2 linked regions of the Prosthecobacter dejongeii genome follow. Each later gene encodes a partner of the first gene's protein in a complex. Links are inferred from orthologs where the notes say so. Each region holds a gene or a part of one and is shown in the gene's direction. Other genes may lie near its edges. The genes, in order: mnmG and mnmE.

Evidence for each region.
Region 2: the proteins of mnmG (region 1) and mnmE are in contact, whole or in part, in a solved structure (PDB 9HIP), measured with the Escherichia coli proteins. The link is inferred for Prosthecobacter dejongeii from one-to-one orthologs.

Annotation. Positions count from the first base shown.
Region 1 is NZ_JACHIF010000001.1:1,114,093-1,117,390, reverse strand. The notes cover bases 161-3,137. They hold mnmG (tRNA uridine-5-carboxymethylaminomethyl(34) synthesis enzyme MnmG), read left to right. Parts: upstream 161-706; coding sequence 707-2,569; downstream 2,570-3,137. Other genes in these bases: HNQ64_RS04430 (DUF3592 domain-containing protein), read right to left, coding at 2,600-3,088; HNQ64_RS04440 (hypothetical protein), read left to right, coding at 431-613; HNQ64_RS04445 (hypothetical protein), read left to right, coding at 161-246. In the rest of the region: more of HNQ64_RS04445, read left to right, coding at 1-160; HNQ64_RS04425 (phosphodiester glycosidase family protein), read left to right, coding at 3,278-3,298. UniProt on the Escherichia coli protein: NAD-binding protein involved in the addition of a carboxymethylaminomethyl (cmnm) group at the wobble position (U34) of certain tRNAs, forming tRNA-cmnm(5)s(2)U34.
Region 2 is NZ_JACHIF010000007.1:249,669-252,887, forward strand. The notes cover bases 175-3,072. They hold mnmE (tRNA uridine-5-carboxymethylaminomethyl(34) synthesis GTPase MnmE), read left to right. Parts: upstream 175-899; coding sequence 900-2,246; downstream 2,247-3,072. Other genes in these bases: HNQ64_RS16765 (hypothetical protein), read left to right, coding at 185-805; HNQ64_RS16775 (hypothetical protein), read right to left, coding at 2,294-2,857; HNQ64_RS16780 (DUF3857 and transglutaminase domain-containing protein), read left to right, coding at 2,988-3,072. In the rest of the region: more of HNQ64_RS16780, read left to right, coding at 3,073-3,219. UniProt on the Escherichia coli protein: Exhibits a very high intrinsic GTPase hydrolysis rate. Involved in the addition of a carboxymethylaminomethyl (cmnm) group at the wobble position (U34) of certain tRNAs, forming tRNA-cmnm(5)s(2)U34.

The DNA of each region.
Region 1 (3,298 bases):
CTGCCCGAATGGGACGATGGACAGAATAGAATCGTCATCGTCAACAACAGCTCCCTTCCAGCATCCTCTCCCCTGCCCGGTCTTGGCATCCTTCATGGAGCTGAAGTGCTAAACATCCCGAGCCCTGGCACTCCCCGAATCATCAATTCCACCCTGTTTGTCCCCCAGCCGGAGGCCCCTACTGAGACGAACGAAGCCCTGAAAACCTTCCTGGCAACAGACGCCATTTCAGGCCAGATTCTCTGAGATCAAAGTCCCTGATGAATGCCACCCTTCTAACCTTCCCGCAGAACGGGCGATGATGACCACGCTGCGAGTTTGGTTTACTTAGCCACTGAGTGGAGTTGCCTTACTGCTACTCGCTTCGCTTTTCAAAACCAAACTGGGAATTGCCGGTGGTATCAGCCAGTCATGTTTCCTCGTCTCATACGTGGCTATCGCTTTCACTCACGTCGCTTATCTACTGCTTGCTGCTCGGGACAGCATCATCGCATTGAGCCAAAAAGAGAGGCGTTACCAAGGTTTCATCGCCTTAGCCATGGTCCTTTTGGCCCTTTTGATCGCAGTTCCGATGAGCCTTATCTTCCTCTCAGCCATGGCCCAGAGTTCCTAACCCAAGCTCTTTTTGTTCCACATGGAACAATTTTGGAGTTGTGCTAGGGTCGGGTAAAGCGACTTCAACCAGCGCCATCCCCCCTCTCTGATCATGTCCACTAGCCTCTACACCTACCCGAAACACTACGATGTCATCGTCTGCGGAGCAGGCCATGCCGGGGTAGAGGCCGCCATGGCGGCTGCCCGATTGGGCTGCCAAACGGCCATTCTCACCCAGAACCTGGATACCATTTCCCAGATGTCCTGCAACCCCGCCATCGGCGGTTTGGCCAAGGGTCATGTGGTTCGTGAGATTGATGCCCTTGGGGGTGTGATGGGTCTGAACACAGACGCTACGGGCATTCAGTTTCGCATGCTCAATGCCCGAAAAGGCCCCTCGGTGCAGAGCCCCCGCGCCCAGTGCGACAAGAAAGCTTACCAGTTTCGCATGAAATGGCTGATCGAAAACCAGCCTAACTTAGACATGCACCAGGGCAACGCGGCCGAGATTTTAGTCGAAAATGACGTGGTTGTCGGCATCCGCACCAGCCTCGGCATGGTCTATCGTGCCTCCGCCGTCGTCATTTCTTCAGGCACTTTTATGCGTGGACTGCTGCATGTGGGGCTGCAAAACCAGGTCGGCGGACGCATGGGCGACAGCACCTCCACCCTCTCTGACAGCCTCCTCCATCTCGGCTTTGAGGTGAAGCGTTTTAAGACTGGCACCCCCTGCCGAATCAACAGCCGAAGCATTGATTTCACCAAGTGTGAGGTCCAGCCAGGCGACTCTCCAGCGCCCCATTTCAGCTACCTTTCCGGGGTCAAAGATGAGGAACAGGACCTGTTTACGCTCAACCATTGGGGCCCAAAAATGTTCCACGTGGAACAAACTCCGTGCTGGATCACCTACACCAATACCCAAACGCACGACGTGATCCGGGCCAATTTGGACAAGTCCCCGATGTATTGCGGGCGCATCGAAGGGGTCGGTCCACGCTATTGTCCTTCCATTGAGGACAAGGTGGTGCGCTTTGCCGAGAAGGATCGGCACCAAGTTTTCCTCGAACCGGAGGGTCGTCATACCCGCGAATTCTACATCAATGGGGTCTCCACTTCCCTGCCCTACGAGGTCCAACTTGAGTTTATCCGCTCCATCGTCGGTCTGGAAAAGGCCGAAATCATCCGTCCGGGTTATGCCGTGGAATACGACTACTGCCCGCCAACTCAGCTTTCTTCAACACTGGAAACCAAGCGTGTCGGCGGTCTCTACTTCGCCGGTCAGATCAATGGCACCTCCGGTTATGAAGAAGCTGCCGGTCAGGGACTTCTTGCCGGAGCCAATGCGGCCCTGAAAATCCATGGCAAACCTCCCCTCATTTTAGGCCGCAGCGAAGCTTATTTGGGAGTCCTGGTGGATGACCTTGTCACCAAAGGCACCACCGAGCCCTACCGCCTTTTCACTTCTCGCGCTGAATATCGCCTGCTTCTCCGGCAGGATAATTGTGACCTTCGCCTCACTCCACGTGCTGCTGCTCTCGGTCTGGTGGATGATTTCCGCCGTGATCACACCGCCGAAAAAGCCGCTCGTTTGGCCGAAGCTCACCGTTTAGCCCAGACCACCAGTCATGAATCCATGCGCCTGCACGCATGGATCCGTCGCACAGAAAACGATCACACTTCCCTGCCCCAGGACATTCGCAGTCAGTTCAGCGATGAAATCTGGCAGCTCTTGGAAAATGACCTCAAGTACGAAGGCTACATCCAGCGCCAAGAAGTGATGCTGGAAAAGACCGCACGCATGGATGAAAAAGAGATCCCCGCCAACTTCGACTACTCCAAGATCCAAGGCATGAAAAAAGAGGCGAATATGCGCCTCTCCCAGATCCGCCCCACCACACTCGGCCAGGCCACCCGCATCCAGGGCGTCACCCCAGCGGATATTGCCCTGCTGGCCGTGATGTTGAGAAAGGGGTGATCATCGAATCTTCCCCTTCTCCTCAAAGTATCAGCTAAAGCGGATCTCCCGACGGCGTCTCACCTGACTGCCAAAGATCAGGGTCTTCAATGACATTAAAAGTCCGATGCCTCCTCCGCCCATCATCAGCCACGGCATCGTACCAACTTCATTAAAAAGACAAGCTTCATGGGGATTGGTTGGATTGTAATGAACAGGCACCACCTTTCCGACGGGTAGCTGATTCACTACATTGGCTGCATCGGAGCGATTGCTGGAACTGCCATCCATAAACGTCACTTGATCCCCTTTGATCTTCTGGCCGTCCACTTCGTATTCGTAGCGCACACGGGCCTCATACATGCGTGAGCTGGAGCCTGAACGCGTTTTGCGGCTTTCAGCCACTTCAGATTCCAGAACGGTCCCTTGAGCTGTCGGCCATTTCTCACTCGCTTTCCCTTTCGAGTAGTGGCTCCACCCGAGCCAAATGAAGAAGCCAGACACAAAAATAGCGATCAAGGAAAACAGCGAGTTACGCATAGAAATAGAAGGTTGAGTGTTGAGGCTACATTGATTTGGCCAAGCTTTGCTCTTTGTGACAGGGTTTTCTAAGCGATCCTATTTAGCCTCATGCGGATATTCACTCACCTTCTGTTTTGGTTCGGTCTCTAGGGTCCACCTTGGGTCTCAGCAACCGAGACACTGGAATACGAAGGCGGGCTCTATCATGTGCAGCGGGTCAGGCAAGCC
Region 2 (3,219 bases), on another replicon or contig:
TTTTCACTTCATTCCAGCATGAATGGTTTTGTTACTCTGGCTACGATTTCTTGCATTCACGGGCGGTAGCATGAGAGATTGTGAGCAATCCCTAGCAAAGGACAGGTTTCTCCATTTGACGTTCTTCATGGTGCGGGCTAAAAAGCCCGAACAATCCGCGATCACGCGGGTCTAAGCTGACTCTATGCATTCTGCCCTTCCTCTGTTTCGCCTCTCTGTGGCCCTGAGCTTCCTTGCCCTCGCAAGCTCCTCCTGGAGCGCTCAACTGCCACTGGATCATCCATGCGCCACCATGGTGAAAAAGTACCTGGAGAGCGTTGTAGCTCAGGATTGGAAAACGGCTTCCGTCATGCTTTTGCCAAGCTCCTTGGAACGCAAGCAGAAGGAAACCATCGCCATCATCAAGACGGCCCCTACCATGACAGAAGAAGCCCAGATGCTGGAGCGCTTCGGTGTCAAAGAAATCCGTGACCTTGAAGTTCTTACGCCTCAGGAGTTTTATATCACAGACCGCAGTGCTTGGCATAAGCGTGTGAATGCGGCTCCTGAGGTCACCAAGAAGAAACAGGATACTCTGAAGATTGATGTCTTGGGCCTCGTGGAAGAAAAGGAAAAAAATTACGTTCACGCGACGGTTCGCACTTCTCAGGAAACTCTGACAGACCGCATCGAAGAGCTCTTCCTCATCTCCTTCGTGAAAGAAGGAGACAAGTGGCTCATCTGGCCAGAAATGAAAGACCGCCCGATCATCACCCCTCTGGACGGGGCTAAAAAGGACGACGGCGAAAAGAAAAAAAGCAAGTAAGGCTGTGAGTTGGGTTTCTGCAGGTGGGATGGCACTGTGATCATTGTCACCGCCAATTTACCTCCACTCTGCCCTCTTAACCGCAAAGTTGCTAATGCTTCACGACACCATCGCCGCCATCTCCACTGCACTGGGAGAGGCGGCGATTAGCGTTTTAAGAGTCACAGGTCCTCAGGCTTTGGAGGTTGCCCAGAAAGTTTTTCATACGGCTAGGGATCTTGTGAGTTTACCTGCACGGCAAGCTCATCTCGTAACTGCCAGAGATGCCGATGGCACAACTCTAGATCAAGGACTGCTCCTCATCTTCTGTGCTCCATCCAGTTACACGGGTGAAGATGTTGTCGAATTTCAGGGACACGGAGGTTTACTCGTCACTCAAAAGCTTCTAGAAAGCCTCCTCGCTGCGGGTGCTCGTGCAGCCGAGCCTGGCGAGTTCACCCAACGTGCGTTTCTCAATGGGAAGATGGATCTTACCCAGGCGGAAGCCGTCATGGATCTCATCCATGCTCAAAGCACACTCGCTCTAAAGGCAGCGCATGAGCAACTTGGCGGGGCCATTGGTAAAGAAGCTATGGCGTTGAAGGAGGAGCTCCTCCCTGTGTTGGCCCACGTCGAAGCGTATATCGATTTCCCTGAAGAAGATATCTCTCCAGATACAGGGGCTTCTTTGGTGGCAAAAATGGACTTAGTGTTAGAGCGTGCGAGTCGGCTCATTGCGACCAGTGAGCAAGGCCGCATCCTCCGCCACGGTGCGCGCACTGTCATTTGCGGCGAACCCAATGTGGGCAAGTCAAGTTTGCTCAATCTTTTGTTAGGCTTTGAGCGCGCCATCGTCAGCCCCACGGCCGGCACTACTCGCGATACCATCGAGGAGATTATCCAGGTTCACGGCATTCCTCTGCGCCTGGTTGATACCGCCGGTCTGCGCAGCAGCCAGGATGAAATTGAACGCGTCGGCATCGAGCGGACTCAGCGCGAGCTGGAGCGTGCGGATCTGATCTTAGAAGTGGTGGATGGCAGCCTCCCTCCCTCAGCTGCCCAGCGCGTGTCCCTGCCTCCTCAGGCCGAGGCCAGGCGCATCCTTATTTTAAATAAAGCCGATCAGGGGCTCCATCCGGACTGGGCTGGCGGCGTTCCGCTCTCCTGCACGGCGAATGTCGGCGTCGAGACGCTTCGCGATGCCATCCGCACTCTCATCATGAATGTGGGGAGCATGCAGGCAGATCATCCCATCGCCATTAATGCTCGTCATAAGATCTGCTTTGAGCGCATTGTCTCCCAGGTTCAGGCAGCCCGCGTAGCTCTGATTGATGGCGCCGCTCCTGAATATGTGGCCCTGGATCTTCGCGAGGCTCTGCAATCCCTCGGTGAAGTCGTCGGTGTGGTGGATGTGGAGCAGATCCTAGACGTCATCTTCTCCTCTTTCTGCATCGGCAAGTGAAGCATCTTGAGGATATGGGCCCTATTGAGTTCCTTATATGAGGAAGGTTATCGAGCTTCAAAGGCATCGTAATACCCGCGCTCAAAGCTCCGCCGATAGCGTGGATCATAGCGGCCTACGTGGGCTCCGGCATCTGCTTGCCTTCCTGCTACCCGGTCACGGAGACCGTATTCATATCCCTGACTGTATGAGGGATCATTCTGAGACGCATTGCTTGGCGGTAACGCAGGCGGTGTGTAGCCACCGGGGCTCGGGTAGCTAGGGGCAGGGCCGTAGCCTGGCATCCCACTGCTGGCTGGTATGGAAGAACGATAAGCCTGCTCATAACCATCATTATAAGCTGTGGCTTGAGTTGAAGAATAACCAAAAGGATTGCGTTGTAAATTTCGTGGCATCCCACTCCGGGCATCGTCACTTCCATCTCGCTGCCCGCGATCATACGCCTGCTGTGCCTGTCCGCTGTCTTGCTCTCGCATGTCGGTACGATACTGCTCTCTCCCATCGGTATAAGGAGCTGGTGCCCCTGGGCCGAAAGGAGACATCGGATTGCCATAAGGATCCACGCATTGGGTCAGAGCCAAAGGCAAACAGCAGAGAAGCAGAAAACGCATATGGACTAAAGTTAACGCAGTGCACATCCAAATGCCAAGGGGAAGATTAGCTCAGATCTCCCGTTGGGGTATTAAAATCTCACCTACCATCCTGATTGCAGAGAATAAAAATATCCGCTAAAACCCCCGCATGATTTTCCTTGCTTTCCTGCTTGCCACGGACACCACCTCCGCCGCATACGAGTCAGGGCGCCACATCACTACCAGCTTGACCTTGGTGCTGCTTTTCGCAGGGATCTGCAAATGTGTTTCTATCATGCGGCGTCCGCACACGAGCAGCCTTTGTGTGCTGTCCCTAGCCATATTGCTCGCCGTTTTCATGGTTGGTCATGTGTGGAGCTTTGTGATTGATAGCGGATGGG